4 regions of the Alcanivorax sp. IL3 genome follow, and region 3 is predicted to be linked to each of the others. Evidence: predicted binding sites of a transcription regulator. Region 3 holds the regulator's gene; each other region holds the start of a gene.
The links. The regulator LexA, encoded in region 3, represses DNA repair genes until DNA is damaged. The targets are predictions, from matches to a motif close to TACTGTNTANNTANACAGTA.

Region 1 (7,676 bases), 330 kb from region 3:
AAACCGGCCATGTCCACCGTCAACTCCCGCTCACGGGCCACATCGGCGGTGAGATCCGGCGGGAAGCCATGGGTGTCATAGAGGTTGAACAGCACCTCGCCGGGCAGCTCCTTGCCGTCCAGCTCGGCAATGGCCGCTTCCAGCACCTTCATGCCTGCGGCCAGAGTGCGGCCGAACTGCTCTTCTTCCGCCAGCAGCGCCTTCTCGATACGGGCCTGCTCGCGAACCAGCTCCGGATAGGCCTCGCCCATCTGTTCTACCAGCGCCCCCACCAGGGTGGAGAAGAACGGCTTGTCCTGGCCCAGCTTGTGGCCATGACGCAGGGCGCGACGGATGATGCGGCGCAGCACGTAGCCACGGCCTTCATTGGACGGGATCACCCCGTCACAGATCAGGAAGCTGGCGGAACGGATATGGTCGGCGATCACCCGCAGGGATTTCTCTTCCATATCCTGGCAGCCGGTGGCTTTTGCCGCGGCCTGCAGCAGCGCCTGAAACAGGTCGATCTCGTAGTTGGAATGGACCCCCTGCAGCACCGCCGCGATACGCTCCAGGCCCATACCGGTATCCACGCTGGGCTTGGGCAGCGGCTTCAGCTCGCCATCCTGCTGGCGGTCGTACTGCATGAACACCAGGTTCCAGATCTCAATGTAGCGATCCAGATCCTCGCCCTCGAACCCTGGTGGACCGCCGGGCACATCCGCCCCGTGATCGTAGAAAATTTCCGAGCTGGGACCACAGGGGCCGGTGTCACCCATCTGCCAGAAATTATCTTCGTCCAGGCGGGAGAAACGCTCGGCGCTGACGCCCATTTCCTTCAGCCAGATATCCGCCGCTTCATCATCGGACACATGCACGGTGACCCAGAGGCGCTCTTCAGGCAGGCCCAGGGTGCCGGTGAGGAACTCCCAGGCGAACTTGATAGCTTCGCGCTTGAAGTAATCGCCGAAGCTGAAGTTACCCAGCATCTCGAAGAAGGTGTGATGCCGCGCCGTGTAACCCACGTTCTCCAGGTCGTTGTGCTTGCCACCAGCACGCACACAGCGCTGGGAGCTGGTGGCACGGGTGTAATCCCGGGATTCACGACCCAGAAACACGTCCTTGAACTGGTTCATCCCCGCGTTGGTGAACAGCAGGGTGGGGTCGTTATGGGGCACCAGCGAGGAGGATGGCACCTTGGCGTGCCCCTGGCTGGCAAAGTAGTCCAGGAAGGCCTGGCGTAGTTCAGCACTCTTCATAGGAGAAACATTATCGGCTGGCTATCAGAGAGCGCCGAGTATACCGCCCTGCCGGCCCGGTTGCGATGGTTCAGTAAGCTGCGAGCTACTAGCCTCTAGCTTCGAGAACAACCCGAAAACAGAAGGTAGCCCTTCTTTAATCTAATAGCTTGAAACTAGCAGCTCGTAGCTTGTTTCTAGCCCTTGATCGCCGCCGCCAGGCACACCGCCAGCACCATCACCAGCAAAATACGCTTGAGCACTGTCGGGGAGACCCGGTGGGCGAAGCCTACCCCCAGGCGTACGCCGAGCAGGGTGCCGGCAGCCACCAGCAGGCCCGGTAGCCAGGCCACCTGGTCGCGGGCCACAAAAATGCCCAGGGCCAGCACGGTAAAACTGCCGGTGATGGCAAGCTTCAGGGCGTTGCCGCGCAGCATGTCATAGCGGAGCTGGCCCACCAGCACCGCGATCAACACAAAGCCCACGCCCGCCTGCACAAAGCCGCCGTAGGCGCCACAGAAGAACAGGCCCAACCAGCCGGCAACAGAGTCATTAGGTTGCAGTGGCAGCTCATCCGCTGCTGGCGACAGTTGATTGGGTTTGAACACCATAATCAGTGCCACCACCACCAAGGTCGTCAGCAATACCGGTTTGAGAATGGACTCCGGCAGATAGGACGCCGCCAGAGTACCCACCAGCGTCCCCAGCAGGCAGGGCACCAGAATCGCTGGCAGCGGCTTGAACGGCATGGTGCCGCGCTTGTTGAACTGGCGCACCGCCTCCACGCTTTGTATCAGCACCCCTACCCGCATGGTGCCGTTAGCCAATGCCGCGCTCATGCCACTGAGCATCAGCAACGGCAGGATCAGCAGCCCCCCGCCACCGGCCAGGGTGTTGATAAAACCCGCCAATACACCAGCACCCAGCATGGCTGCCGCCAACCAGGGATCAGACAGGTACTCCATGGAAAATCTCACACAAGCCGCAAAAGCGAAGGATACGCCGTGAACGGAATTCAAACCAAGAGGAAAAATTACCGGGCTGGCTCCGTCGACCACAAACCGGCACCGTTGGAGCCTTGCTCGCAAGGCGAATCATCCGGGTAACGTCAGCCCTTCGCTTTGCGAGCAAAGCTCCAACGGGGTGAGGATAGCAGCGATGGGAAACGGGAAGGACGAACTACAGCTCGTCTTCCGGGGAACAATCCAGCGCAGCAAAGCTCTGTTCGGCATTGAAACCGCGCTGTTGCAGGAACCTTAGCTGGCGAGCTTTTTCTTTCTGGTCCTTGCCAGGGTACTGACGAAAGCGCCGAGCCCGCACCTCCCGGGCCAGCGCGAACCAGTCCACCTCAGCCTCTGCCAGGGCCTGGGCGATCAGCTCGTTATCCACGCCCTTCAGCTGTAGTTCCTGCCGGATGCGCAGGGCGCCCTGCCCGCGATCGATGCGCGAACGCACAAAAAAACCGGCAAAGCGCCGGTCGTCGATAAAGCCGTGTTCGTCACACCAGGCCAGCACCGCTGGCAGCGCCGGTTGCTCACCGAGCTTGCGGTACAGCTTGGTTTCCAGCTCCCGGCGGGCATGATCCCGACGCGCCAGCAGGCTGACAGCCCGCTGGCGCAGTTCGGATTCAGTGAGCGGTTCACTCATTGCCGGCTTCGGCTTCCTCTTCCTTGACAGCCGGCGCCTCAGTGGGATCAGGCAGCAAGCGAGCGCGGATTTCCTGTTCGATTTCCTCGGCGACAGCCGGGTTTTCACGCAGGTACTCACAGGCGTTCTGCTTGCCCTGGCCGATCTTGTCACCTTTGTAGGCATACCAGGCACCGGATTTATCCACCAGGCCCTGCTGCACACCCAGGTCCAGCACTTCACCCAGCTGATTGATGCCCTGGCCGTAAAGAATCTGGAATTCGGCCTGACGGAACGGCGGCGATACCTTGTTCTTCACCACCTTCACGCGGGTTTCGTTACCGGTGACTTCGTCACCCTGCTTCACCGCGCCGATACGACGGATATCCAGGCGCACGGAGGAATAGAACTTGAGGGCGTTACCCCCGGTGGTGGTTTCCGGGTTACCGAACATCACGCCGATCTTCATGCGGATCTGGTTGATGAACACCACCAGGGTATTGGCGTTTTTCACATTGCCGGTGATCTTGCGCAGCGCCTGGCTCATCAGACGAGCCTGCAGGCCAACGTGGGTGTCACCCATTTCGCCTTCAATTTCGGCCTTCGGCACCAGTGCCGCCACGGAATCAACAATCACCACATCCACCGCGCCGGAACGCACCAGCATGTCAGTAATTTCCAGTGCCTGCTCACCGGTGTCCGGCTGGGACACGATCAGGTCATCCACGTTCACGCCCAGCTTCTCGGCATAGTCCGGGTCCAGGGCGTGCTCTGCATCCACAAAGGCACAGGTAGCGCCTTTCTTCTGCGCCTGGGCGATCACGCTCAGGGTCAGGGTGGTCTTACCAGAGGATTCCGGGCCATAGATTTCCACGATACGCCCTTTCGGCAGACCACCAATACCAAGAGCAATATCCAGCCCCAGGGAGCCGGTGGAAATGGACGGCATGCGCTCGCGCTTGCGATCGCCCATGCGCATCACGGAACCTTTACCAAACTGACGTTCGATCTGGGATAGTGCGGCGGACAGCGCCTTGGATTTATCGCTCATTATGACCCCTCTCCGTTTCGGCGTGACAGTCATTGCATCGCCGTTATCTGATCCGTTCTGGCTGACCTTTCGGACAGCACTGACAATATGGACAGCATTATGAACAGGTATTCCTGTCCTTTGCAACCCTGTTTATCCAATGGGCAGATTGTGACTACTGGAGACGGGCATTCAAGCCCTTGATGGCTTCCAGAATGGTCTGCTGACGAACGGCGTGACGATCACCCTCGAAATGAAAGCATTGCGCCTCGGCATAGCCCAGCTTTTGGCCCCAGGCAATCCACACCGTCCCCACCGGCTTGGAAGGCGTGCCGCCATCCGGGCCAGCCACACCGGTCACCGCAACACTAATATGGCCCCGTGAGCGGGCGACGGCACCACAGGCCATCTCCAGCGCGATCTCTTCACTCACCGCACCGTGCGTCTCAAGGGTTTCGGCGTTCACCCCCAGCAGCTCCTGTTTAGCCTCGTTGGAATAGGATACGTAGCCACGTTCAAACCAGCGTGAGGAACCGGGAATCTCAGTAAGCGCCTGAGCAATACCACCGCCGGTACAGGATTCCGCTGTCACCGCCATCAGTTGCTGCTTGAGCAGATTCTCTGACAGCTGCAACGCCGCCTGTTGAATTGAGCCTTGTGTCACACTTGCCTTCCTGAATTGTCGATTTCCCACAGGTCGGGAGATCAGAGAGCCTTAGTTTACCGACCATGGAGCCGTGCCGACACCACCTAACAAACTGCTCTGTGCCGCGTTGAAGACTACGCAGGGGTTTCAACATCCCTGCACGGGCCAGAGAGCCCTAGCGGCGCTTGCGCGGCAAGAGGGTATTCCACGCCGAGGACCAGGGCGGCGGGGATCGAGACGCTGCACGTGCAGCCGCGGCATCAGCGCCAGCAACCCACGAATACGGCCCGGGCGCGGCAGAGCCGAATGACGCACGTGATAGTCGATATCGAAGTTGCTATCGGTAATCCAGGAAAGCATCCAGGTTGCCCGAGACCCGCGAATACAGCTTCTGTTTGAACGGTCGACAGATGCCTTTCACATCCACCATGCCGCAATACACCTGTCCAATATAATCATCGATAGCAAACTGAACAGCCCCGTAAAAACAGAGCACTCGAATCACCCATCCCCTGGGCACCCGCCGAGACAGGCTGGCATGCTATGGTTGGTGACTGGCCGGCCGAGTTGGCGTCAGAAGAATAGCGAACAAAAGAATGGAAACAGCATGCGTCGACCCCTTCCAAATCTGAACTTTCTGATGACCTTCGAAGCCGCCGCCCGGCAGCTCAGCTTCAAGCAAGCGGCGAAGCAACTTCACATCACCCCCTCAGCCGTCAGCCAGCAGATCCAGCAACTGGAAGAGAGTCTGGGTGTCACGCTGTTCGAACGTCATAACCGCGCCCTGACCCTCACCGAAGAAGGCACCCGTTACCTGAACCAGATACAGCCACATCTCAAAGGGCTACGTCGCGCCACACTTGCTCTGACAACACCGCTTCACAGTCGCTTGCGGGTCAGCATGATGCCCCCGGTTGCTGCACGGGTGGTACTGCCTGGCATGGAAACTTTCCGCGAGCAGCACCCCGAAGTAGAACTGGAAGTGGAAACCAATCTGGCCAACATGGATCTCCAACAAGGTTCGTTTGATCTGGCTATCCGCTACGGGCAACCTCCCTGGCCCGGCCTCAGTCACGAAAAACTCGCCGAAGTGATGATCCAGGTCTTCACCCCCAACGGCTTCACCGACCGCTATGGGCTAGCTGGCAATGTTCAAGCCATGACAAGGGTGCCGCTGGTTCACATGACCGGCCGCCCCCAGGCCTGGCAGCACTGGTTCAACCAACTGGGACTACCGGAACCGGAGGGTCCCCAGTACTACGTCGACGATTACCCTGCTGCGATACAGGCCGCCGAAACCCTCGGTGCCGCTCTCGCTCTCTACCCGGTGGAATACTCCCTGGTACAGAGCGGCCGGGTGGAAGCACCCTTTCCGCCCTTGGGCCCATTGGACAACGCCATCTACGCCGTTTACCCGGACAACGCTGAACTCCCGAAAGGCGGCCGGTCCTTCATCGACTGGCTCAAGACACGGCTTGCCACGTTGCCGGCATGATGATTCAGATTAGCGAGCCTAACGCGAAACATTAATTTTTATCGTTTGTCCAAGCCCCCCTGACTACCTAGATTGATGTGCAAAGACGCTATAAGGAATTTGCACCATGGCAGTCGCTAAACCCCTTGCTCCTTTTCCCCCGCGCACCTTCCTTGCCCGGCACCGCCAGGACGAACTGGATGCTCTGTTCGCTACCCTTCCAGCGCCGCGCAAGAACGAACTGCAAGGCGACTATCAAGGCACCCTGCTGGGTATCAGTGGCCTGAGCAGTCTGCCCGGCGTGATCAAGTCTGGCCTCTACCGACTGCTGGCCAGTTGGCTTAATCCCTGGCAGGGAAAGCACTTCGACGCGTCCAATGGCGCCAACCTGTGGGGTCTTGGCACCCTGCAGGGCGCCTGGGGGCAATACCGGATTGAGGATCGGCAAGACAGCGATGCACTGGCGCTGGATTACGACGTCGAGGGCAATCCAGCCCTGCTTCGCCCGATTCTCGGCGAAGTACGCTACTTTCAGGACGCGCTTTATCTCGCCCGCATGCGCTACCGCACCCGCCGTGGCACCCGCACCCTGCTCTATTTCACCCTGCAGGAGACTCGCTGATGCCAGGCAGCATTGAACACCATTCCACCATTGTCATCGGCAGCGGTTTCGGTGGCGCCGTGGCCGCCAGCACCCTCACCGAAGCGGGTGAATCCGTACTGTTACTGGAACGCGGTCCCTGGCGAGATACTGACCCGGTCCGCAAAGCCGGCATCCCGCACCGCAGGCCCCTGCCCGCCGGACGCCACCTCTGGAGCGGACTGCTGCACCGTTTCGGCCAGCGCTGGCTTCCCGGCAAGGGCTTGAAGCTGTCCCGCCACGGCTTGTTTGATATTTATCTGGGCAGGGACATGACCGTGGTAGCCAGCAACGGTGTCGGTGGTGGCAGCCATGTCTACAGCGCCATGAATACCCGCCCGGAACAGCCTGACTACTGGGACCATCCCGAAGCTGGAATCCAGGCCGCCGGGATGGAACACCACTACCGCTGGATGATGCAGCGAATGGGTTCCCGCCGAGCCAGTGCCGACGACCGGATTCCCAACTGGACCCCGCAGGCCTTTGCCCACAGCACCGCCTTTGTCGCCGATGACAGCGTGCCGCAGCCGGCCATGGCCATCTGTATGGAAGGCTGCCAGGCAGACTACGCCAACAACAGCTTCTTCGGCAGCGCCAACGGCGCCAAGATGACCCTGGACCGGGCCTTCCTGTTACCCGCCATGGAGCAGGGACTGCAGGTAGCCGCGGAGCACGAATGCCTGAGCCTGTGGCGCCAACCCGGCGGGGGCTATCGACTGGAAGTCATGGACCATGCCGCACGCCGGCGCCGCTACCTGCTCGCAAACCGTGTCATCCTGGCCGCCGGCACCCTCAACACTCTGCGCCTGCTGTTCCACAGTCGGGAACTGGGCGGACTAGAGGGCATGCCGGCCCTGGGGCGAGGCTTTGGCGGCAATGGCGACAGCGTGGCCTGGTGGGGGCTGAATCAGGACGGGGCCGATTTCACCCGTGGCACCGCCACCCATGGCCGCTTCGCCCTGCGCGATCCGGTCACCGGCAAGGCTCAGCCCGGCCCCATTCTCACCCGGTATGGTTTCAACGGAATCGACACCCTGCCGCTA
Region 2 (7,676 bases), 1.6 Mb from region 3:
GACTGGCGAATGTCATCATAGGTGTAGGTATAGGAAGACGCCTCAAACGGCGCCGGCACCCAGGGCGTGTCCAGCACCTGCGCATCCAGCTCCAACGGCGCCTTCTGGGCAAAAGTGGCACGTGCCCGCTCGTGAGCCTGATCCACAGGCCCCGCATATAAAGAAAGGGGAAGACAACACAACATACCCCCCAGCATCCCTGCCAGTCGCCGCGTGGTCATGATTACCTCTGTTATTGTTGTTTTTATGCACAATATCGCAGACGATGTTAAAGCGGCAACGCCAGTGGCCAAATTTCAGACTATCGGCTGATAAACACAAAAAAGCCCGGGCAATATGCACCGGGCTTCTTTGGATGACGCTGGGCTCAGAGGTTATTTAGCGTCGAAGAAACGCTTCACCCCTTCAAACCAGCTGCTCTTGCGCGGGTTGTGACGATTGCCACCGCTTTCCAGGGACTCCTGGAATTTACGCAGCAAGTCTTTCTGTTCACCGGACAGTTTCACCGGCGTTTCGATCACCACCTTGCAGAGCAGATCACCCGGACCGCCACCGCGTACCGGGGTTACCCCCTTGCCGCGCAAGCGGAACAGTTTGCCGCTCTGGGTTTCCGCGGGCACTTTCAGTTTCACCTTGCCATTCAGGGTCGGCACATCGAGCTCGCCGCCCAGGCTGGCATCGACAAAACTGATCGGCACTTCGCAGAACAGGTTGGCGCCATCACGCTGGAAGATGTCGTGCTCGCGCACCGCCACCTGCACATACAGGTCGCCGGCGGGGGCGCCATGCATACCCGCTTCGCCTTCGCCGGCCAGGCGGATGCGGTCACCGGTATCCACACCCGGCGGGATTTTCACCGACAGGGTCTTGGTGTTTTGCACCCGGCCCTGACCACCACAACTGGTGCAGGGATCCTTGATGACACGTCCTTCGCCCTTACAGGTAGGACAGGCCTGCTGCACGGTGAAGAAACCTTGCTGCATGCGCACCTGGCCCATGCCGCCACAGGTGTTACAGGCCACCGGCTGAGAGCCTTCCTTGGCACCACTGCCATGGCAGACTTCACAGCTATCCCAGGTGGGCACGCGGATTTTCTCGTCGCAGCCACGCACGGCCTGCTCAAGAGACAGCTCCAGGGTATAACGCAGGTCGGCACCGCGGGCCGGCCCACGGCGACCACCACCGCCGCCACCAAAGATATCGCCGAAAATATCGCCGAAGATGTCACCAAAACCGCCACCGCCGAAGCCACCGGCTCCGCCGCCGCCCGCCTGACCATCTACGCCGGCATGGCCGAACTGGTCGTAGGCAGCACGCTTCTGCTCATCGGAGAGCACTTCGTAGGCTTCCTTGGCTTCCTTGAACTTGGCCAAGGCTTCCTGGTCATCCGGATTGCGATCCGGATGGTATTTCATGGCAAGGCGCCGATAGGCCTTTTTCAGATCCTGCTGGCTGGCATCTTTTGATGCTCCCAGCACTTCGTAATAATCACGCTTGGACATAGTGGGCCTTTTTGAATCAGTCCCGTCACACAAAAACGCCGGCAAGGCGCCGGCAATAAAGAAGTTGCGCGGATCTCCCGGCTACCGCGCCTTAGCGCGGCACCGGGATGTCCGACGATTTACTTCTTCTTGTCGTCGTCCACCTCTTCAAACTCGGCGTCGACTACGTCATCACCGGACGCTTTCTGCTGCTCGGCACCCGCGCCGGCATCAGCCGCGCCTTCAGCCTGTTGCGCCTGTTCGGCGTAGAGCTTCTCGGCCAACGGCGCAGACACTTCAGACAGCGCCTTGATCTTGGCGTCGATGTCGTCCTTGTCGCTGCCCTTGGCGGCTTCTTCCAGCTCGTCAGCGGCCTTGGTGATGGCTTGCTTCTCTTCGTCGGTGGCCTTGTCACCGGCTTCTTCCAGGGTCTTCTTGGTGGCGTGCACCAAGTGATCCGCCTGGTTGCGGGTCTGCACCAGCTCTTCGAACTTCTTGTCTTCGTCCGCGTGAGCTTCGGCGTCCTGCACCATCTGTTCCACTTCCTCGTCGGACAGACCGGAGGAGGCTTTAATCTGGATGGTCTGCTCTTTGCCGGTGGCCTTGTCTTTCGCGCCCACGTGCAGAATACCGTTGGCGTCGATGTCGAAGGTCACTTCGATCTGCGGCATACCGCGCGGGGCCGGTGGAATGTCTTCCAGGTTGAACTGGCCCAGCGACTTGTTCTGAGCCGCCTGCTTACGCTCACCCTGCAGTACATGCACGGTCACTGCGGTCTGGTTGTCATCCGCCGTGGAGAACACCTGCGACGCGTTGGTCGGAATCGTGGTGTTTTTCTCGATCAGCGGCGTCATCACGCCACCCATGGTTTCAATACCCAGGGTCAGCGGGGTCACGTCCAGCAGCAGTACGTCGGTGACATCACCGCTCAGTACCGCACCCTGAATGGCAGCGCCCATGGCAACCGCTTCATCCGGGTTCACGTCCTTGCGCGGCTCTTTGCCGAAGAACTCAGTGACTTTCTTCTGCACCATCGGCATACGGGTCTGACCACCCACCAGAATCACATCAGTGATATCGGCGGTTTTTACGCCCGCATCAGTCAGTGCAGTCTTGCACGGCTCCAGGGAGCGGCTAACCAGATCACCCACCAGGGATTCCAGCTTGGCACGGGTCACTTTCACCACCAGGTGCTTGGGGCCGGTGCTGTCTGCAGTGATGTACGGCAGGTTCACTTCGGTCTGCTCGGCGGAGGACAGCTCGATCTTGGCTTTCTCGGCCGCTTCTTTCAGACGCTGCATGGCCAGCGGATCGCCGCCCAGGTCGATGCCGGAATCTGCCTTGAACTGATCTGCCAGGAAGTTGATCAGCGCCAAGTCGAAATCTTCACCACCCAGGAAGGTGTCACCGTTGGTGGCCAGCACTTCAAACTGGTGCTCACCATCCACTTCGGCAATCTCGATGATGGAGATGTCGAAGGTACCGCCACCCAGGTCGTAAACCGCGATAGTGCGGTCGCCGCCTTTCTTGTCCAGGCCATAGGCCAGGGCCGCCGCGGTCGGCTCGTTGATAATGCGCTTCACGTCCAGACCGGCGATGCGACCGGCATCCTTGGTGGCCTGACGCTGGGAATCGTTGAAGTACGCGGGCACGGTGATCACGGCCTCGGTAACGGCCTCGCCCAGGTAATCTTCCGCGGTCTTCTTCATTTTCTTCAGCACCTGCGCAGAGATCTGCGGCGGCGCCATTTTCTCGCCCTTCACTTCCACCCAGGCGTCGCCATTGTCGGCCTTGGTGATTTTGTAAGGGACCATCTTGATGTCTTTCTGAACGACGCTGTCGTCAAAACGACGGCCGATCAGGCGCTTAACCGCGTACAGGGTGTTTTCCGGGTTGGTCACCGCCTGACGCTTGGCAGACTGACCGACCAGGGTTTCCTTGTCGTCGGTGTAGGCGATGATGGACGGCGTAGTGCGCGCGCCTTCAGCGTTTTCAATAACCTTGGCTTTATCACCTTCCAGCACGGCCACACAGCTGTTGGTCGTACCCAGGTCGATACCGATAATCTTACCCATATCTCTCGTTCTCCTTCACACCAGCCGGGCCCCTTTCGGCGACCCAGGCAGTTGAATTGTTAATTCGTCTGGCATCTATATGGCGCTGCTGCGCGCCGTTTCAAGGGGCCAGTACCGCTTTTTACTCAGCCGCCTTGCTGACGATGACGCGGGCCGGGCGGATCAGGCGACCATTCAGCTGGTAGCCCTTCTCCAACACGTCGATCACGGTGTTGGGCTCCACATTGGGCACCGGCACCATGGTCATGGCCTCGTGCAATTCCGGGTTGAACGGCTCGTCAGACGGGCTGATCTGCTCCAGGTTGTACTTGGCAAACGCATCGAGCAGCGACTTGAGGGTCAGCTCGATACCTTCACGGGCACCCTGCAGGGCGTCGTCGTTAGCATCCAGAGCGGCCAGGCCGCGCTCCAGGTTGTCCGCCACGCTCAGCAGATCGCCAGCAAACTTCTCCAGGGCGAACTTGCGGGCGTGCTGCACGTCGCGCTCCGCGCGCTTGCGCACATTCTGGATTTCCGCCTGAGCGCGGATATCCGCCTCACTCAGGGCTTTCTTGACCTTGGCCAGCTCGGCGTCCGCCTCAGCCAGCTTTTCTTCCACAGAAGGCTCTTCTTGCGCGGAAGGCTCTGCCTGCCCGGCATCAGCCTGGGCCGCCTCAGCCTCCTTCGCCGCCTGCTGCTCTTCGGCAGTCTCTACCTGCGGCTCGGCGTTTTTAGGGTCTTTTTCCTGATCACTCATTCTCTACTCCACATCCCAATCCGGGCTTTTCCAGGAAAGCGGGCAAATATATGGGAGCGGATGGCGAGGATTCAAGGGGGGAGAGGGGCAATGGACAATTGATAATGGATAATTGATAGCGCGCGGGATGATCTGGTGCCATAGGCATCCTGGAAGCCGCGCCCATGGCCCTCTCGCGCCCTTTACCCCCTGAAATCAATAAAGCCGGGGCCGCGCCGTTATCAATTATCCATTATCAACTATCAATTCGGTTTATAGCTGGGTTAGGGCCGCCGAGAGGATTTTGGCGGTGATATCCACGGTGGGGATGACCTTTTCGTAGTCCATACGAGTGGGACCGACCACGGCGAGGACGCCCACCGGACCATTGTCTGCCCGGTAGGGGGCCGAGATCAGCGAGTAATCCTCGAACGGCTGGAAGCCGGATTCCCGGCCAATAAAGATCTGCACCCCGTCCGCCTTCATGGAGCGCTCCAGCAGGTGCAGGATGTCGCGCTTGTGGCTGAAGGCATCGAACAGATTGCGCAACTGACCGATATTGTCGGCTTCTGCGGACTGCAGCAGGTTGGACTCACCGGACACCACATAATCCGAATCCTCCTGCTCCGTGCGCAATGCCTTGCCGGCCACGGCAACCGCCGTCTGCATCAGCACATCCATCTGTGCTCGATCCGCATTCATGGTGTTAAGCAGCCCGTCGCAGATACTGTTCAGATCACAGCCCGCATAGGTGTGATTGATGTAGTTGGCCGCCTGACGCAGCTCCACCTCATCGTAATCCCGGTCGGTATGAATGATGCGGTTCTGCACCTCGGAGCGGTTGACCACCAGTACCACCAGCACTCGCTTGCCCGATAACGGCAAGAATTCCACCTGCCTCAGAGTCGTCACCTCCCGGCGCGGCACCGCCACCAGCCCGGCCATGCGGGTCAGCTCCGCCAGGGTTCGCGATGCCTGGGCAATCAGCTCCTGGGGCGACTGCTCCGGCGCCAGCAACTGACCCAGTTCCTTTTTCAGGGAGCGGTTGCCCGGGCGCTCCATGACACTGGACGCCAGCAGGGAGTCCACATACAGCCGGTAACCCAGCTCCGTGGGCACCCGCCCGGCGGAGGTATGGGGGCTGGTCAGTACACCGAGATCTTCCAGCTCCGCCATGATATTGCGGATGGTGGCCGGGCTGACGGTGAGCCCACTGCCGGAAGCCAGGGTCTTGGACCCCACCGGTTGACCATCGCGGATATGGCGCTCTACCAGCGCCATCAGCAATCGTTGTTTGCGTTCGTTCAGATCCAGCTTCGTCATAGCGGTATATGTACCAGAAAACCAGTGGGACATTATATACCTGAATCCGTGACTTCAGCATGGATGCATGGCGTAAGAATTTGTTGTCACAGGGAATTTTCTGAACAAGCGTCGTATCAGGCAATACGATCGACTGAAGAAAATGTTCTGTGGCGGCAAAGGCTTGCGTCAGGCGCCGCGATGAAGCCACGGATTCAGGTACACAGCCTTCTCGTTCGGAGTTTATCGGGGGCTTACACTGGCGCCCGGAATCCCCTAAGATTAGAAACACTGCCCAAAAGAACAGTTATCGTAACAAGGACGTCACCATGACCGACAGCAACAACCCCTACCAGAGCCCCGCCGCCGACATGCAGAATCGCCCGACCCCGGACAACCCGGAGCTTGCCAGCCGCTGGTACCGCTTTTTCGGCGCCCTGATCGACGGCCTGGTCCAGCTCGCCATTATCGGCCCTATCGTGTTCTTTTCCGGCACCTGGGCGGACATGATGGCCAACAATGGCGCACTCGACCTGACCGCCACCCTGGTCTGGTTCATTGTCGGTGAAGTGATATTCCTGGCCCTGCAGGGCTGGCTGCTGTTCAACCGCCAGCAGACCATCGGCAAGTGGCTGCTGGGCATGAAAATCATCGGCATGGAGCAGCTGGACGTACCCCCCGGCAAACTCTACGGCCTGCGCTATCTACTGTTCCATGTGCTGGCACAGGTGCCCGGCATCAACCTGGTCATGCTGGTCGATCCGCTGCTGATTTTCCGCAGTGATCGCCGCTGCCTGCACGATCTGCTGGCTGGCACCCAGGTGATACAGGTCCCTGCCACCCGCTAATCGTCACACTGACTCGCCCGTTTCGGAGAGATACCATGCTGACCCATCTGAGCGTTCGTCACTTTGCCACCGTGGACCAGTTGGAACTGGAGCCGGAAAACGGCCTCACCGCGATCAGCGGGGAAACCGGGGCAGGCAAGTCCGTGATCATCGATGCCCTGGGCCTGACCCTGGGCGACCGGGCCGACTCCAGCATTGTCCGCCACGGCCACGACCGGGCGGAAGTGCTCGCCACCTTTGATGTCAGCGACAACCCGGCCGCCCGCCAGTGGCTGGCCGATCGGGAGCTGGATGATGATGACCAGTGCCTGCTGCGCCGCACCGTGCGTGCCGATGGTCGCTCCCGGGCCTATGTAAACGGCACCCCCACCCCGCTGGCGGAAGTGCGAGAGCTGGGTGAGCGACTGATCAGCATCCACAGCCAACACGAACACCAGGCTCTGATGAAGAAAGAAGCCCATCGGCAGCTGCTCGACAACTTTGCCGACGCCCGCGATCTGGCCAACACCGTGCGCGAACACTGGCGCCACTGGCAAAAGGCCCGCCGCGCCCACGACGACGCCCTGAATCAGGCCCGCGAGCAAAACGAAAAAGAAGAGCTGCTGCGTTTCCAGCTGGAAGAGCTGGACGCCTTGGCCCTGCAGGACGGCGAACTGGAACAGCTGGAGCAGGAACAGCAGCGTCTGGGCAACGCGGAAAGCCTGATTCGCACCTGCCAGCAGTCTCTCAACGCCCTTTATGAAGGCGATGACGGCACCTGCAACGATCATCTCAGCCAGGTCAGCCACTGGCTGGACGAGGCTCGCAACCAGGATGAAGGGCTGGCCACCATCGCCGACACCGTGGAATCCGCCCGCCTGCAGGTAGAAGCCGCCGCCGATGACCTGCGCCATTACCTGGAACGGCTGGACCTGGACCCGGAGCGCCTGGCCCAGGTGGAAGAGCGGCTGAGCCAGAGCTACACCCTGGCCCGCAAGCACCGCATCCGCCCGGAAGAACTGGTGGAGCACCACCGCCAACTGCTGGCGGAGTCCGACGCCCTGGGCAATGTGGATGCCCACTTGCACGCCCTGTCCGAGCAGGAAGCCGCGGCCCAGCAGCAATACATGGACAGCGCCCGCCAGCTCAGCAAGGCCCGCCGCAGTGCCGCCAAGAACCTCACCCAGCAGGTACAGAAACAGCTCACCGCGTTGAGCATGAAAGCCGCCAAACTGGAAGCCCAGTTGGGCGAGTGTGCCCCCGGCGCCGACGGCCT
Region 3 (7,676 bases):
GTGTCGCCGTCAGCTCTGGCAGGATGCCATGGAGGAGGCCGCCGAAAGCGCCCGCCAGCCGCTTCCTGAGATGTCCCTGAAGGGATTCGACGTGGACGGCCGGGCTATCCAGCTGGCCCAGCAGAATGCCGAGCGGGCGGGGGTTCGTCAGGCCATTCATTTTGAACGTCGGGAACTGGGCGCCCTGCGTTCCCGGGATTTTGCCGATCAGGGCCTGTTAGTAGCTAACCCGCCCTGGGGCGAGCGTCTGGATGAGCAGCAACAAGCTGGCTGGCTGCATTTCGCCCTGGGCCGGTTGCTGGCCAAACTGGCGCCGAACTGGCAAGCGGTGTTGTTGGGCGCCGACGCGGAAGTGATGGATCGCTCCGGTATGGATCTGCAGAGCCAGTGGCGACTGAAGAACGGGCCGTTCAATAACTTCATTCGTCTGTACCACTCTCGCCAGCCAGCGCAAGTGGAGGTGGTGACGATTGCTGAGTCATCCGCCTTCGAGGTGCCGGAAGGGGCCCAGCCGCTGGTGAACCGCCTGCGCAAGAATGGCAAACACCTGCGCCGCTGGCTGGAACGCGAAGATATCCAGTGCTATCGCCTCTACGATCGGGATCTGCCCGAGTTCAATGTGGCCGTGGATATCTATGGCGATCAGGTACTGGTGCAGGAATTCAAGGCGCCGAAAACCGTGGACCCGGAGAAGGCCAAACAGCGACGGGATCTGGCAGTGACCGCTGTTCGCGCGGCCCTGGGTGTACATCGCGAACAGGTGCACCTGCGAACCCGGGAGCGTCAGAAAGGCAATCAGCAGTACCAAAAGCTGGATGGCCAGGGGCGTTACCGGTTGGTGCGAGAAGGCCAGGCTCAGCTGCTCATCAACCTGCAGGACTATCTGGACACGGGTCTGTTCCTCGATCACCGTCCCACGCGGCTGAAAATTGCCGAGGAAGCCAGCGGCAAGCGCTTCCTCAACCTGTTTGCCTACACCGGCTCGGCCACCGTGCATGCGGCTGTTGGCGGCGCCAAGCGCACTGTTACCGTGGATGCTTCCAAGCGCTATCTGGAATGGGCAGCCTGCAATCTGGCCGCCAACGGCTTCTCCACCGAGCAGCATGAGCTGGTGCGCGCCGATACCATGCGCTGGCTGGACGAATGCCAGGAACAGTTCGATCTGGTGTTCTGTGATCCTCCGACCTTTTCCAACAATAAGTCGCGCAGTGACTTCGTGGTGGAAGAGCACCATGGGGAGTTGATCCGCAAGATCATGCGTCGGCTGGAGCCGGGCGGGGTACTGTATTTTTCCTGCAACTACCGGCGTTTCCAGCTCGACCCGAGTATCAGCAAATGGTATCAGGTAGAAGATATTTCCCGCTGGAGCATCCCGGAAGATTTTCGCCGCAATGACAAGATTCATGTCTGCTATGCCATTCGGCATGTGGAGGACTGATGAGCGTAGTGCTTTATACCACGGTGGGCTGTCACCTCTGTGAACAGGCCTGTGAACTGGTCGCCATGGTGTCACCGGACCTTACGCTGACACTGGTTGATGTGGCCGAGGACGATGAGCTGCTGGCCCGCTATGGCGAACGCATTCCCGTGCTGATGAAAGAGGGGCGGGAGCTGGGTTGGCCATTCGGTCTACTGGATGTGCAGCAGTTTCTGGCAGGCTGAGTGATTGATGCGGGCTTCACAGCGGCAAGATCATCATTGCTGTTATGGAAACGATCAGCCCCAAAAAACTGCACAAGCGCAAGGCCGATGAAGTCGAGATTTTCTCGGCCTGCCTGTCCGTGTGCACCGTCAAAGTCCGCTTCGCGGATACCTGGTACTGGGTGACCGACGACAGCGGTAAAATCATGCGCTTCAATGGCCCCGAGCACGCCAATAACCAGCTTCAGACCCTGTCTACCGACTCCGCACATTTGCTCCATCATTCTGCCCATGCGGAAATGGTCGGTCAGCCGGAAGGGGAGGTGATCCCTCCGCTTCGTGTGCGCTTTCACTGGCGAAGCCAGGTCTGACCTGTTGGAGTCTTGCTCGTAAGGGGAAGGCTTGAGTCTGGTGCCATTACCTGCTCAAGAGAGATTTCGCTTTGTGAGCAAAGCTCCAACGGTTTCGGGTTTCGGTTATCTGAACAGCACCCGCGCATTATCACTCGTCATACCCGCCACCCGGGCCACATCTTGTCCCCGTAAACTCGCCACCCGCTTACCTATCCAGGGTAACAATGAAGGCTCGTTGCGCCGCTTTTTCGGGGGCGCTTCCGGCAGATCCCGGGGTAGCAGATAGGGCGCGTCGGTTTCCAGCAGCAGCCGGTTATCGGGGATGTTGTGTACCAATTCCGCCAGCGGCTTGCCGCGGCGCTCATCGCACACCCAGCCGGTGATGCCAATGTGGCAATCCAGATCCAGATAATCAAAAAGCGCCTGGCGTGATCCGGTAAAGCAGTGCACGACCGCACCGACAAGGTGATCCCGGTAGGCTTTCAAAATGGGCGCGAAGCGTTCGTGGGCATCGCGTTCGTGGAGAAACACCGGAAGCTGGTATTCCACTGCCAGGGCCAGCTGGGCCTCGAAGGCACGTTCCTGATCCGGGCGTGGGGAAAAGTCACGATTGAAATCCAGGCCCATTTCGCCGGCGGCTTTTACGCTGTGGTGGCTTAACAGTTCCCGCATCTCCTTTTCCAGGGCCGGGGAATAGAAGCGGGCGCTATGAGGGTGAAGGCCAGCGGTGGAAAACAGATCATCGTGCTGGCTGGCCAGCTCCATGGCCTGGCGGGATTCGTCCACATTAGTGCCGGTGAGAAGTTGCCAGTTCACCCCGGCAGAACGGGCCCGCTCAAGTACCTCATCCTGATCATCGCGGAACTGCTTGTCGGTCAGATTAACGCCGATATCAGCCCAATGGGGAATGTCGGTCTTGAAGTGAGTAGTGTGAGGTTCTTGCATCAGGGGCCTGCTCCGCCAGTTGTTCGCGCAGGGATTCTACCCGACGACGGTTGGCACCTAAATCCCAGTAGCCGACCCGTGATGCGGAGCGTACCTCTACCACGCCGTCTTCACGAATATAGAATGTCACATCATCCACGAAACGCAGCAGTCGGCTGGAGAAGCGGGCCTGGATACGGGACTGGCCGACCACATCGAACTCGACGCGGTCAAGTTGCCGCAGCAGGGCCTGTAGGCGAGTCATGCTGGCCTGGCGAGTTTCTGCTACCTGCAGAGGCGCCACCCGGCGATCTTCGTCTTTGGCCAGGCTGGAGACGCAGTTGGGCGAATCCGGGCAGGGGGCGAGCAGATGCGTATCGGACATGGCGGCAACACTCATAAATAGCAGAATGGCACTAGAAAGAATTCGGATCACGGATCAACCCCACGAAAATACCCTCGATGATCAGTTGATCAGCCGGCACCTTGATCGGCTCATAAGCCTCGTTAGCCGGTAACAGGGTGGCGCTGGACTTGTTTAACTTTAGGGTCTTTACCGTGACTTCTTCGTCAATGCGGGCAACCACGATCTCACCGGAACGGGCCACGTTGGATTTGCGTACGGCGATCAGGTCGCCATCGAAGATGCCTGCCTCGATCATACTGTCGCCCTGTACCTTCAAGAGGTAAGTGGGGCGTTGCTTGAACAGCCCCTGGGGCACCGGCACGGTACGTTCCACATTTTCGATGGCCTCGATGGGAACCCCGGCGGCCACTTTGCCGACTATCGGCAGTTCTTCTTCCGACCAGTAGGCGTTGTCGAGCAATTGAATGCCACGGGAGCGGTCACTGTGGAGTTTGATAAAGCCCTTTCTTTCCAGGGCTCGCAAATGGTCAGAGGCGGCATTCTTGGACTGAAAGCCCATGATGTCGGCAATTTCCGCGCGAGTGGGTGCCATACCGGTATCGGCGATGCATTCGCGGATACAGTCCAGCACCTGTTGCTGGCGATCGGTGAGTTTGCTGCTCATAACCTTCTCCATGTTTCCCGCAGGATTTCGGTTCCATACCCGGGCGTCATCGACGCTTCTGGCTAACCAGGCTGTCAGCCAAGGCTGACAAACAGTGCTACAAAACCGATGCTAGCATAGGTACTGATAATATGAACAGTGCTATTTGAACAGTTGTGGCGGGCTGAATTTTACCAGTTTCGGGAGGATATCGTTGCCCTGTGGTAGCGGTGGCACTAGCATATTGCAGGGAGCATCTGAATGGTTGCGGGTCTTTGTGTTGATTCGCCCGGCAGGCGGAAGCTTCGATAATAATTCCATCAGACCTGGGGATAGTAGATGGAGCAGGCCAATAATAATGACTTCGGCCAACAACGGATCCGGCAGCTGTTATCCGGTGTCCCGTTTTTCAATGAAATTGCCCGTGATGATCAAAGCGAATTTGCCCAGCTTGAGCAGAATACCCGCCTTTGGGTAGCCGGTTCCGGTGACACTGTGATTCGTGCCGGGGATGTGGATTCCACCCTGTATTTCCTGCTGCGAGGGCAGCTTGAGGTGCTATCTGATACGACTGGAGACGCGCCGCTTTATTACGTATCGCCGGGGGAGGTTTTTGGCACTCTTTCCATGTTGCTCGGTACTCCCCGCAGCGCCACGATCAAGGTGTCAGAGACGGCCCGCGAAGCGGTATTGGTGAGCCTGGATTTCAATGAATTCAACGAGGATGACAGCCCTTATTCATTGAGTACCCGGCTGGCGTTCTTCCACATGATCGTTCACCACATCCGCTGGACCCTGGAAGTCAAACGTATGCAGTCGCCGGACCATGAGCTGGTCCAGTCCATGCGCAAGCTACCGGTGTTTCATGGAGAAAAAGGCACCCGGGAAGAACTGGCCGCCCTCAAGGTTCAGGCCCAGGGACTGGCGGAGCTGCTATGTCGCTGGAACGAGGAAGGGCCGGAAGGGACAGGGGCGTTGCAGCTCACTTGAAGGCAGTGAATAGTTAACAGTTTCGCGGAACAGGTTTTCTGTTTTGTGAACGTAAGAGGCCGCGTCCAGGGGATGGACGCGGCCTCTTACGTTTCAGTCAGGGATGCGCCGGCACGCGCGCTATTAGCTATTAGCTATTAACTGCCTTTCTGATCGACCTTAACCGCCAGCACATCACAATGCGCCCCCGGTACCAGGCCGCGGGCAGTTGAGCCCAGTAGCAGGGCCAGGCCGCTGCGGGTGTGGCTGCCTACCACGATCAGGTCGGCGTCCAGTTTGTCGGCCTGATCGAGGATGGTCTTCTCGATGGAACCCAGCTCCACATGGACATTATCGGCGGGTATCTGGTAGCGGCCGGCATAGGTGTCGGCGGTTTCCCGGGCCTGTGTCATTAGCCCGCTTTGCAGGTCGGTCACATCCATGGGCACATCGGCGCCATAGGCCAGTGCCAGTGGCTCGATCACATGGATCAGATGCAACTCTCCGTCGTTGCCGGAGAGCACCCCGGCCGCCCGGGATAGCACCTGGGCAGACTCGTCACTGCAATCAATGGCGACCAGAATTCGGCGATAGGGGCTTGTCACGGTTCTCTCCCTGAAATGGTGTCTTTTCCGCAGTATAACGCTCTTTGGGCGGCTTGCCAGAACCTGTTTCTCACTGGGAGGGTTGCCCAAGACCCTCTCTCTGGTCTACTACTAAAAAAGGACGGTCGGTGACAGCAGAGCTTGACCCGGCCATACCGGCGCTGTCTAAATAGCGCCCGAAGAAGACTGGCGCCGCCTGTGTGACCGCCATATCGGGGCACTGTAGTCGGTGCGCTCTGTTCAACAAACCGCCGCCATTGAGAACCTGAGAATGGGAAAAACTCTTGTTATTGTGGAGTCGCCTGCCAAGGCCAAGACCATCAACCGCTACCTGGGCGACGACTTCGTAGTGAAGTCCAGCGTCGGCCACGTACGCGATCTGCCGGTCAGTGGTGGCTCCAAGAAGAGCACCCCTCAGGAACGCGCCAAGGAAGCGGCCTACACCCGCTCCCTGCCCAAGGAGGAGCGCGAAGCCTATAAAAAGAAGAAGGCCAAGGCCCAGTTGATCAACCGTATGGGCGTGGACCCGGAACATGGCTGGAAGGCCCATTACGAGATTCTTCCCGGCAAGGAAAAGGTGATTGATGAACTCAAACGTCTTGCCGCGAAAGCCGACCGCATCTATCTCGCAACGGATTTGGACCGCGAAGGGGAGGCGATTGCCTGGCACCTGCGGGAAGTGATCGGTGGTGACGATACCCGCTTTGACCGGGTCGTCTTCAACGAAATCACCAAGAAAGCCATCCAGGCCGCCTTCGAGCAGCCCGGCAAGCTGGACCTGAGCCGGGTGGAAGCCCAGCAGGCTCGCCGCTTCCTGGACCGGGTGGTGGGCTTCATGATCTCGCCGTTACTGTGGGAAAAGATTGCCCGTGGCCTGTCCGCCGGCCGGGTGCAGTCCGTCGCCGTGGAACTGGTGGTGGAGCGTGAGCGGGAAATCCGTGCCTTCATCCCGGAAGAATTCTGGGAAATGCACAGCGATACCCACAGCGAGCAGGGTGAAGCCCTGCGTCTGGAAGTGGCCAAACACAAGGGCGTGAACTTTCGCCCGGACAATGGTGACGACGCGGAGCAGCACCGCCAGGCGTTGCAGCAGGCCGGCACCCTCACCATCAGCCAGCGCGAGCAGCGACCCACCCGGTCGAAGCCTTCTGCACCCTTTATTACCTCCACCCTGCAGCAGGCAGCCAGCACCCGCCTCGGTTTCGGGGTGAAGAAGACCATGATGATGGCCCAGCGCCTTTATGAGGCCGGCCATATCACCTATATGCGTACCGATTCCACCAACCTGAGCAGTGATGCGGTAGCCGCCTGCCGGGAATGGATTGGCGAGAAGCTGGGTGACAAATACCTGCCCGAGAAGCCGCTGTCCTACAGCAGCAAGGAAGGCGCTCAGGAAGCTCACGAAGCGATCCGCCCCTCTGATGTGCGCCGCACTTCCGATTCTCTCAAGGATATGGAGCGTGATGCCCAGCGTCTGTACGAGCTGATTCGCCGTCAGTTCATTGCCTGTCAGATGCCGCCGGCGGAATACCTGAGCTCCACGCTCACCGCCACCGGCAATGACTACGAGTTGAAGGCCAAGGGTCGCATCATGAAATTCGACGGTTGGACCCGTATCCAGCCGCCGGCCTCGCGCAAGGGCCAGGAAGATACCCTGCTGCCGGATGTGAAAGAAGGCGACAAACTGACCATCAATCAGGTGGACATCGATCAGCATTTCACCAAACCGCCGGCACGCTTCACTGAGGCCAGCCTGGTGAAAGAGCTCGAGAAACGCGGCATCGGGCGCCCATCAACCTATGCAGCGATCATCTCCACCATCCAGGATCGTGGTTATGTGCGCCAGGATAACCGCCGTTTCTATGCGGAAAAGATGGGCGATATCGTCACTGACCGGTTGACGGAAAGCTTCCCCAATCTGATGGATTACAGCTTTACCGCCCGGATGGAAGAAACCCTGGATGAAATCGCCGAGGGCCGCCGCAACTGGCAGGATGTGCTCGACGATTTCTATCGTGATTTCGTGGGCAAACTGGAAGCCGCCCAGGGCGAGGGTAGTGGCAAGCAGGCCATCGGCGGTATGCGTGCCAACCTGCCCACCGACACTGACATTGATTGCCCCAAGTGCGGCCGTCCCATGCAGATCCGCACCGGTTCCACCGGGGTCTTCCTGG
Region 4 (7,676 bases), 720 kb from region 3:
CCGCGATCCCGTTACCTTTCAGCTCTTCGTGCAGGCCTTCAGAGAACGACAGAACAAAGGCCTTGGTGGCGTAATAAATGGTCATGTTCGGGCCTGCCTGAAAGGCCGCCGAAGACGCCACATTGATCACAAACGCATCCTTAGCCTGCTTGAGCGCCGGCACCAGACGCCAGGTCAGATCTACCAGGGCTGTCACATTCACCTGCACCATATCCAGCTGCCGCTGCAGATCCAGATCCGCAAACTGCCCGCGATCACCAAAGCCGGCATTGTTGATCAGGCCAGTCACCGCGATCTGCTGTTGCTCCAGCGCCTTTGCCAGCTCGGCGGAGGCTTCCGGCTGCGCCAGATCCGAGGCGATGCAGGCAACCTCAATACCGTTTCGCTCGCGCAACTCGCCGGCAAGGGCCTCCAGGCGATCCAGGCGCCGGGCCACCAATACCAGGTTGTTCCCTTCCATTGCCAATTGCCGGGCAAATTCCTTACCAATACCGGCACTGGCGCCAGTAATAACGACCGCTTGCATAGCTTTTCTCCATTAAGTAACCATCGGTCACTAATTTAGAGAAAAATCACCGATCTGTAAATAACCGCTGGTCACTTAAATGAGTTGCGCCTCGACACTACCTTTTGAGAGCCCTGGTTTTCAGTGCAATCTTCGCTTTGCGAGCAAAGCTCCAACAGCGCCATCGCTTCAGGTCTCCCCTTCTGCCACGCCCCACAGGTTGAGCTGGCCATGGGGACCTGGTGGCACAAAGCCACTGCAATCCAGAGATTGTTCTTCACGGGCCTGCAATCCGGCCGCTTTGCAAGCGGATGCAAAACGCTGGCGCAGCAGATGCGCCCAGGCCCCCTGCCCGCTTTGTCGCTGGTGCCAGCGGCTGTCATAGACGGCGCCACCATGCAGATCCCGCATCACCGACATCACCTTCTCCGCCCGCTCCGGGTAATGCTCATGCAGCCACTCCTCCCAGAGCGGCCCCACTTCATGGGGAAGTCGCAACACCACATAACCCGCCTGCTGAGCACCGGCCTGGGCCACCTGCTCGACAATATCTTCCAGCTCGTGGTCGTTGATGAAAGGAATCACTGGCGCCACCAGGGCAGTTACAGGCACCCCGGCCCGGCTCAGCTCACGAATCACCTTGATGCGCTCACGGCCACCACTGGCCCGTGGCTCCAACTCGCCTTTGAGGCGGTTATCCAGCGTGGTCACGGACACCGCCACCGACGCCCTGCCCAGGCGCGCCATGGGAGCAATCAGGTCAAGATCTCGCAGTACCAGGGTGCTCTTGGTGATCAGGCTGAAGGGATGCTGGCAATCCACCAGCACCTGCAACAGTTCCCGGCTTATACGCCGTTCTCGTTCGATGGGCTGATAAGGATCTGTCACCGTACCCAGCACAATGGGCCGACAGCGATATCCTGGCTTGCGCAAACTATCGCGCAGTACCTCTGCCGCATTGTCCTTGCAGAAGATTTCACTCTCGAAATCCTGGCCCGGTGACAGATCCACATAGGCATGATTGGGGCGGGCATAGCAGTAGATACAGCCATGCTCACAGCCCCGGTAGGGATTGATGCTCTGCTCAAATGGCAGGTCCGGGCTGCGATTGGTCATGATCAGGCTTTTTGCCTGTTCACGGTGATAGCGGGTGGGCCGGTTTACCGGCGCGTCATCCATATCGCTATGGCTGACGGCAAAGCGTCCCGGTATCTGGCTGAAGGTACCCCGGTTCACAGCAGGCATAATGGCTCCCGTCGAATACTGTCTTTTTGTACAGTATATCGAGAAGAGCCCGGACTCAATACTTTTTACCCAACTACGCCCAGCCAGCCCGGTGGCGCCTTGCTCGCAAGGCGAATGGGAGTATTGATCACCAGCATATGGCGAAGCGGGCAACCCCTTCGCCATGCAAGCATAGCTCCAACGAAGTCTGGTGGCATAAGTGGCCTACAAACTCCGAAGCTTGCGCAGCTCCCTTACCCCGACTGCAAGTGTCATGAAGTCGTGGGGGCTGTCTGCCTGCAGGGTTTGCAAGCGGTGGATGCCGAAGGCGACCTTGCGGCTGGCCTTGTCTTCCCACGCAGCAAAGCGAGCGGCGGCGTTGTCGCCCTCCTGTTCCAGTACCTTGGCAGCCACCTGGCGGTGCAGGCGATAAGAGTCTTCGCGCAGGTTGGCGCGGGCCAGGGCCTGCCAGCGACCCTGTACGCTCAGGTCGATGATGGCGGACAACAGCCAGAGGATCTGCAGGCGATCCCCGACCAGGAAGTAGACCTCCGCCGCCAGTTTCAGCGGCACCTGGGCCTGGGAGGCCAATTCGATCACGTCCGGCGCGCTGCCCAGCACCATGGTGTTGGCCAGCAGGCGAGCTTCTTTTTCCGGCACGCCATCGTCGCCCATGCCGGCCACCGCCTGATCCCACTCCTGACGGTAACTGCCTGGCAGGATATCCGGCAGCATGGCTTCCAGCTCACCAATGGACTTGCGATAGCGGTTGACCGCTTCCGCCACCGGGCGACGACCCCATTTGTAATGGATCAGCCAGGTGGTGACGTGTTTCATCAGGCCGATGACACGACCATAGAGGCGCAGCTGCACCTGGCTGTCCACCTTGCCATCCAGCCCGTCCACCGGTGCCCAGTAAAGGTCCCCATCGAACACCGCGTGAGCCATGGCATAGGCCTTGACGATACGGTGCAGGGACAGCCCATGCTCATCGGCATAACGGTGGACAAAGGAAAAGCCCATACGATTGACCACCGCATTGGACAACACAGTGGCAATCAGCTCCCTGCGCAACCCATGCGCCAATAAATCCTCGCGGAAGGATTCCACCAGCTCTTCCGGGAAATAGTTGAGTACGTCCTGATCGAAGAAGGGGTCGTCCGGCACATCGGTGGCCAGCATGGCATCAAACAAAGCATTCTTGGTGTAGGACAACAACACCGACAGTTCCGGCCGTGTCAGCCCTTTGCCCCGGGTGCGGCGCTCACTGAGCCCCTCGTCATCCGGCAGGTATTCCACCGAGCGGGTCAGCGAGCCCTGGCGCTCCAGAGTGCGCAGGTGGTTGGCGTGTTCGTCGAGACGGCTGGCGGCATTGAATTCCAACAGGCTCAGGGCCAGGCATTGCACATAGTTGTCGCGCAGTACGGCCGTTGCCACGTCATCGGTCATCCGCTCTAGTAGCGGGTCACGGGTTTCCCGGTCCAGGCGACCATCACGCAGCCGCTGATTGAGTGGAATCTTGATGTTCACTTCCCGGTCGGAGCTGTGCACGCCACCGGAATTGTCGATTGCATCGGTGTTGATACAGCCGCCGTTCAGCGCGTACTCGATCCGCCCCAACTGGGTCAGCCCCAGGTTGCCGCCCTCGCCCACCACCTGACAACGCAGGTCGCGACCATTGATACGGATGGCATCGTTGGCCCGGTCGCCTACCTGTGCCGGACTTTCGTTGCTGCCTTTCACATAGGTGCCAATGCCACCGTTCCAGAGCAGCTCCACCGGTGCCTTTAGGATGGCGGTGATCAACTCCGCGGGTGTCAGGGTACGTTGCTCGATACACAGAGCGTTACAAGCCTGCTCACTGAGGGTGATGCTTTTGGCACTGCGCGACCAGACCCCGCCACCGTCGGAAATCAGCGATGCATCGAAATCTTCCCAGGTGGTGCCACGCGTGTTGAACAGCCGCTGACGTTCGGCAAAGGTGGTCATCGGGTCCGGGTCCGGATCAATGAAGATGTGCATGTGGTTGAACGCGGCAACCAGCTTGATCTGTTCGGACAGCAACATGCCGTTGCCGAACACATCGCCGCCCATATCGCCGATGCCCACCACGGTAAAGGGCGTTGTCTGGATATCCTTGCCCGCTTCCCGGAATTGCCGCTTAACGCTCTCCCAGGCACCGCGGGCGGTAATACCCATCTTCTTGTGGTCGTAGCCGGCACTGCCGCCGGAGGCAAAGGCATCGCCCAGCCAGAAGCCGTATTCATCGGCCAGGCCATTGGCGATATCAGAAAAGGTCGCGGTGCCCTTGTCAGCGGCCACCACCAGATAAGGGTCATCGCCATCATGACGGACCACGGAGGCCGGCGGCACCACCTGATCCCCGACCCGGTTATCGGTGATATCCAGCAGGCCGCGAATAAATTCCTTGTAGCAGGTGATGCCCAGCTGCTGCCAGGCCTCCCGGTCCGCCGGGTTGCCTCGCTTGAGCACAAAGCCGCCCTTGGCACCCACCGGCACGATAATGGCGTTCTTCACCATCTGCGCCTTTACCAGGCCCAACACCTCGGTTCGGAAATCCTCGCGCCGGTCAGACCAGCGCAGCCCGCCCCTGGCCACCGGACCACCACGCAGATGGATACCTTCCATTTGCGGTGAATAGACGAAGGCTTCATACATGGGCAGCGGCGGCGGCAGTTCCGATACCTGACTCGGGTCCAGCTTCAGACTCACATAGGACTTGTCGTGGCCGGCCGCATCCGGCTGGTAGAAGTTGGTGCGCAACCCGGCCCGCACCACACTGAGGAAGGCACGCAGCACCCGGTCCGCATCCAGCGAGGCCACCTGGTCCAGCTGGTGATCCAGGTTCTGGGCCAGCTTGATGCCCTCGTTTTTGCGGCGCTCGTCGCTGATTCCGGGGTCAAAACGGGTTTCAAACAGCTGCACCAGAGAGCGGGCGATGCTGGCATGGTCCGCCAGCAACTGTTCCATATAGTTCTGCGAATAGGGCAAGCCGGTCTGTACCAGGTACTTGGTCAGCGTCCGCAGACAGACGATCTGCCGGGAGTTAAGGCCAGCCAACAGCACCAACCGGTTAAGGCCGTCGTTTTCCGTGTTGCCATGCCAGCATTCCAGAAACGCCTCTTCAAAAAAGCGTTTCTGCTGCACCGGCCCCAAGGCGCAATCGCCATGCACCTGCACATCGAACACCTGCACCCACTGGGCCTCACCATCACGGGGAATGACCTGAGTGGGTTCCTGTCTCACCACACGCAGACCGAAATTTTCCAGCGCGGGTAACACATCTGACAGGCCAATCGGTTTCTTCTGGCTATAGAGACGCAGGCTGGTGGGGCAGGCAGCCCCGTCGCCGCTTTGGATGGATAGCGAGGGCAGCACCGGCTGGCGGTCATTCAACTGCGCCAGATAATGAATATCCGCTGCCGCTTCCATCGGATCAGTCTTTTCCTGATAGCCCACCGGGAAAGCGTCGCCATAGCGCTGCGCCAGTCCGGCACCCTCTTCGCCATGCTCGCCCTCCTTGCGCAGGATGTCGCGAAGCTGGTCAGCCCAGGTGCGGGTAACTGCCAACAGGCGATCTTCCACCTGGGCCTGTGACATGGCCAGATGAGTCCCCTGGGGAATGCGGATAATGCAGTGAATCCGTGCCAGCCCCTCACGCAGAAAATCCACCGTGCGCTCCACCGAGCTGCCATTGCAGAGCTGCTTCAACTCGGCGGTGACATGATCACGCAGTTCCCGGGAATAACGCTCCCGGCTCAGATAAACCATGCAGGAATAGAACCGCCCGTAACGATCTCGCCGCATGAACAGACTGAGGTGGTGGCGGTCACGCAGGGCACGGATACCCATGCAGATGCTGTAGAGCTCCTCTTCACTGCACTGGAACAGTTCGTCTCTGGGTAACTGATAGATAATGTCGCGCAGATGTTTGCCGGAGTGTGACCGCTCGGGCAGGCGGGAGCGGTCCAGCACATAATTGACCTTGCGACGGATCAACGGGATGTCCCGGGGACGATTGATATAGGCATCCAGCGAGAACAAGCCGATGTAACGATCGGTCCCCTCTACAGTCCCGTCCTCCGCCAACCGTTTTACCGATACCACATCCATGTAATGGGGATGGTGGATCGGCGAACGGGCGTTGGCCTTGGTCACCACGACCAGGCGGCCATGGGCAATGTACTTGGCCATCTCGTCGTGGGGGGCAATAAACTCTTCCGCGTTGGCATAACGGCTGCCGGGGCGGGCCAGGCCAAGCCCGGCATCATGATCCAGGGAAAGCTTGATGCCGTCGTCCACGGGCTCTGCCCGGGAGCGGGCATAGCCCAGGAAGGTAAAATGATCCAGTGACAACCAGTCAATAAAGGCCTGAGCCTCGGCAAGTTCTTCCTGATCGCGACTGGGGAAATCCCCAGAGAGGTTCTTCTGGGTGGTTTCCAGGTTATCCAGCATGGCCGGAAAATCCTCCACCACCAGGCGCAACTCTCCCAGCACCTGTTCTAGGGATTCCTGGAGATGCTCATAGGCCTCGTCGCTGGCCAGTGGTTCAAACTCAACATAGACCAGGGATTCCGCCGGATTCTCGCCATCGCCAACGCCGGCCACCCTAGTCATGTGTCCATGGGTATCACGAAGCACCTGTATCACTGGATGAATAGTCCAGTCGATAGCCGTGCCCGCATCTCGTACCGCCATGGCGATCGAATCCACCAGAAATGGCACGTCATCGGTCACCGTCCGCAACGCCGCCAGCCCACCTGGCCTAGTGGGTGGTTTCAGATGAATCAGGGTTTCTTCAGGGTGGCGCTGGAAGGCCATCATCCAGTGTTGCTGGGCGATGTGAAAAAGCTGCTCGGGGGTACGGGCGGTGAGCGCCGCCTGGCTGCTCATTTCAAAATAAGCCGCCATGAAACTGCGGAACAGGGGCTGATGTTCGACCCCGACGTGGGCGGTAACCAGTGCTTCAAGCTGGGCCTGTAACAGGGCCTGGCGCTGCGCGACGTCATCCTGCATCGAATCCTCCGGCGTCCGTTCGGGCGCGCCGGCAAGGGGCCAGCGGCCTCGGTTTCACTCTATACCGGAGGAATGGATCAATACCAGCCCGGCGCCGTGATTAGATCGGCAAACAGGAAAATGACAGGAAAGCGGCAGCAACATTGTGCAGCGGGCTATATCGCTATGCAGGGTGCACTGAGTCCAAGCGAACTGCACCAACACCGCTAAATTGTTAATGGAGAGAGTGGATAATTGATAACGACGCGATCAGACGCCGGCCTGACCGGAAAACTAAGAAGTCGCGTTCCCAATGTAGGCGCGGCCTCCTAGCTTTGATAATAAAGGCACCATCCCGCGCGTTATCAATTCTCAATTGTCCATTATCAATTATTCTGGTGCAGTTCGCCTCAGCCTCAGTGCGCCCTGCATAAAAGGCTTCTGGCGCCTTACTGCACCTGCACCGGCTGCACCAGCACCCAGGGCATCACTACCACCGTCCATAGGCCCTGATCGATCTCAAACCACTTGGCGGCCTGATCATCGGTGACCTTGTCTACCTGCCCCTTGTCCCGCCACAGAGACAGGGTGTCGGCCTGGTCTTCGGAAAACGCCAGTGCCACTTCGATCAGGTCCAGTTCTGGCGCCACATAGACAGTCTGGCCACGGGCAAAGAACGGCTGCAGCTCTTTCCAGCTGGCCTTGGCCGTTTCCTGATTGAGTTTGGCTTTGAGAATATCGCGATCTGCGGATGAATCAGACATGGGCGGCTCCGTGTTCAGGGCCGTGCATTATCCGTATTCGGGAGGGTGCAATCAAAGAGGGAAAAAGAACGCCCGCCACTTGGGGAATGGCGGGCGGGCTGTACCGGGGCCGAAATTGAACATCCGTGTTCGATTGCGTCCTTGCGAGATCCACTTTAGGGAAACCA

Region 1: a site for LexA is predicted at 3,972-3,991, ahead of recA (recombinase RecA). Genes of this name have one in related genera too.
Region 2: a site for LexA is predicted at 5,863-5,882, ahead of hrcA (heat-inducible transcriptional repressor HrcA). Genes of this name have one in related genera too.
Region 4: a site for LexA is predicted at 1,767-1,786, ahead of ACMG4M_RS07660 (PA0069 family radical SAM protein). Genes of this name have one in related genera too.

Annotation. Positions count from the first base shown of each region.
Region 1 is NZ_CP179931.1:2,688,512-2,696,187, forward strand. Features, by position in the region: gene alaS (alanine--tRNA ligase) at 1-1,238, opposite strand, end outside; gene ACMG4M_RS12505 (sulfite exporter TauE/SafE family protein) at 1,415-2,182, opposite strand; gene ACMG4M_RS12510 (regulatory protein RecX) at 2,397-2,864, opposite strand; gene recA (recombinase RecA) at 2,857-3,894, opposite strand; gene ACMG4M_RS12520 (CinA family protein) at 4,049-4,537, opposite strand; gene ACMG4M_RS12525 (wax ester/triacylglycerol synthase domain-containing protein) at 4,667-4,879, opposite strand; gene ACMG4M_RS12530 (LysR substrate-binding domain-containing protein) at 5,127-6,014, shown strand; gene ACMG4M_RS12535 (hypothetical protein) at 6,121-6,615, shown strand; gene ACMG4M_RS12540 (GMC oxidoreductase) at 6,615-7,676, shown strand, end outside.
Region 2 is NZ_CP179931.1:716,075-723,750, reverse strand. Features, by position in the region: gene ACMG4M_RS03365 (hypothetical protein) at 1-221, opposite strand, end outside; gene dnaJ (molecular chaperone DnaJ) at 375-1,502, opposite strand; gene dnaK (molecular chaperone DnaK) at 1,622-3,556, opposite strand; gene grpE (nucleotide exchange factor GrpE) at 3,678-4,292, opposite strand; gene hrcA (heat-inducible transcriptional repressor HrcA) at 4,545-5,594, opposite strand; gene ACMG4M_RS03340 (RDD family protein) at 5,903-6,421, shown strand; gene recN (DNA repair protein RecN) at 6,457-7,676, shown strand, end outside.
Region 3 is NZ_CP179931.1:2,356,545-2,364,220, reverse strand. Features, by position in the region: gene rlmKL (bifunctional 23S rRNA (guanine(2069)-N(7))-methyltransferase RlmK/23S rRNA (guanine(2445)-N(2))-methyltransferase RlmL) at 1-1,438, shown strand, start outside; gene ACMG4M_RS11035 (glutaredoxin family protein) at 1,438-1,662, shown strand; gene ACMG4M_RS11030 (DUF6482 family protein) at 1,707-2,012, shown strand; gene ACMG4M_RS11025 (TatD family hydrolase) at 2,118-2,939, opposite strand; gene ACMG4M_RS11020 (DUF1499 domain-containing protein) at 2,887-3,303, opposite strand; gene lexA (transcriptional repressor LexA) at 3,335-3,949, opposite strand; gene ACMG4M_RS11010 (Crp/Fnr family transcriptional regulator) at 4,268-4,918, shown strand; gene ACMG4M_RS11005 (universal stress protein) at 5,056-5,502, opposite strand; gene topA (type I DNA topoisomerase) at 5,774-7,676, shown strand, end outside.
Region 4 is NZ_CP179931.1:1,635,364-1,643,039, reverse strand. Features, by position in the region: gene ACMG4M_RS07665 (SDR family NAD(P)-dependent oxidoreductase) at 1-526, opposite strand, end outside; gene ACMG4M_RS07660 (PA0069 family radical SAM protein) at 695-1,750, opposite strand; gene ACMG4M_RS07655 (NAD-glutamate dehydrogenase) at 1,955-6,766, opposite strand; gene ACMG4M_RS07650 (DUF2288 domain-containing protein) at 7,195-7,509, opposite strand.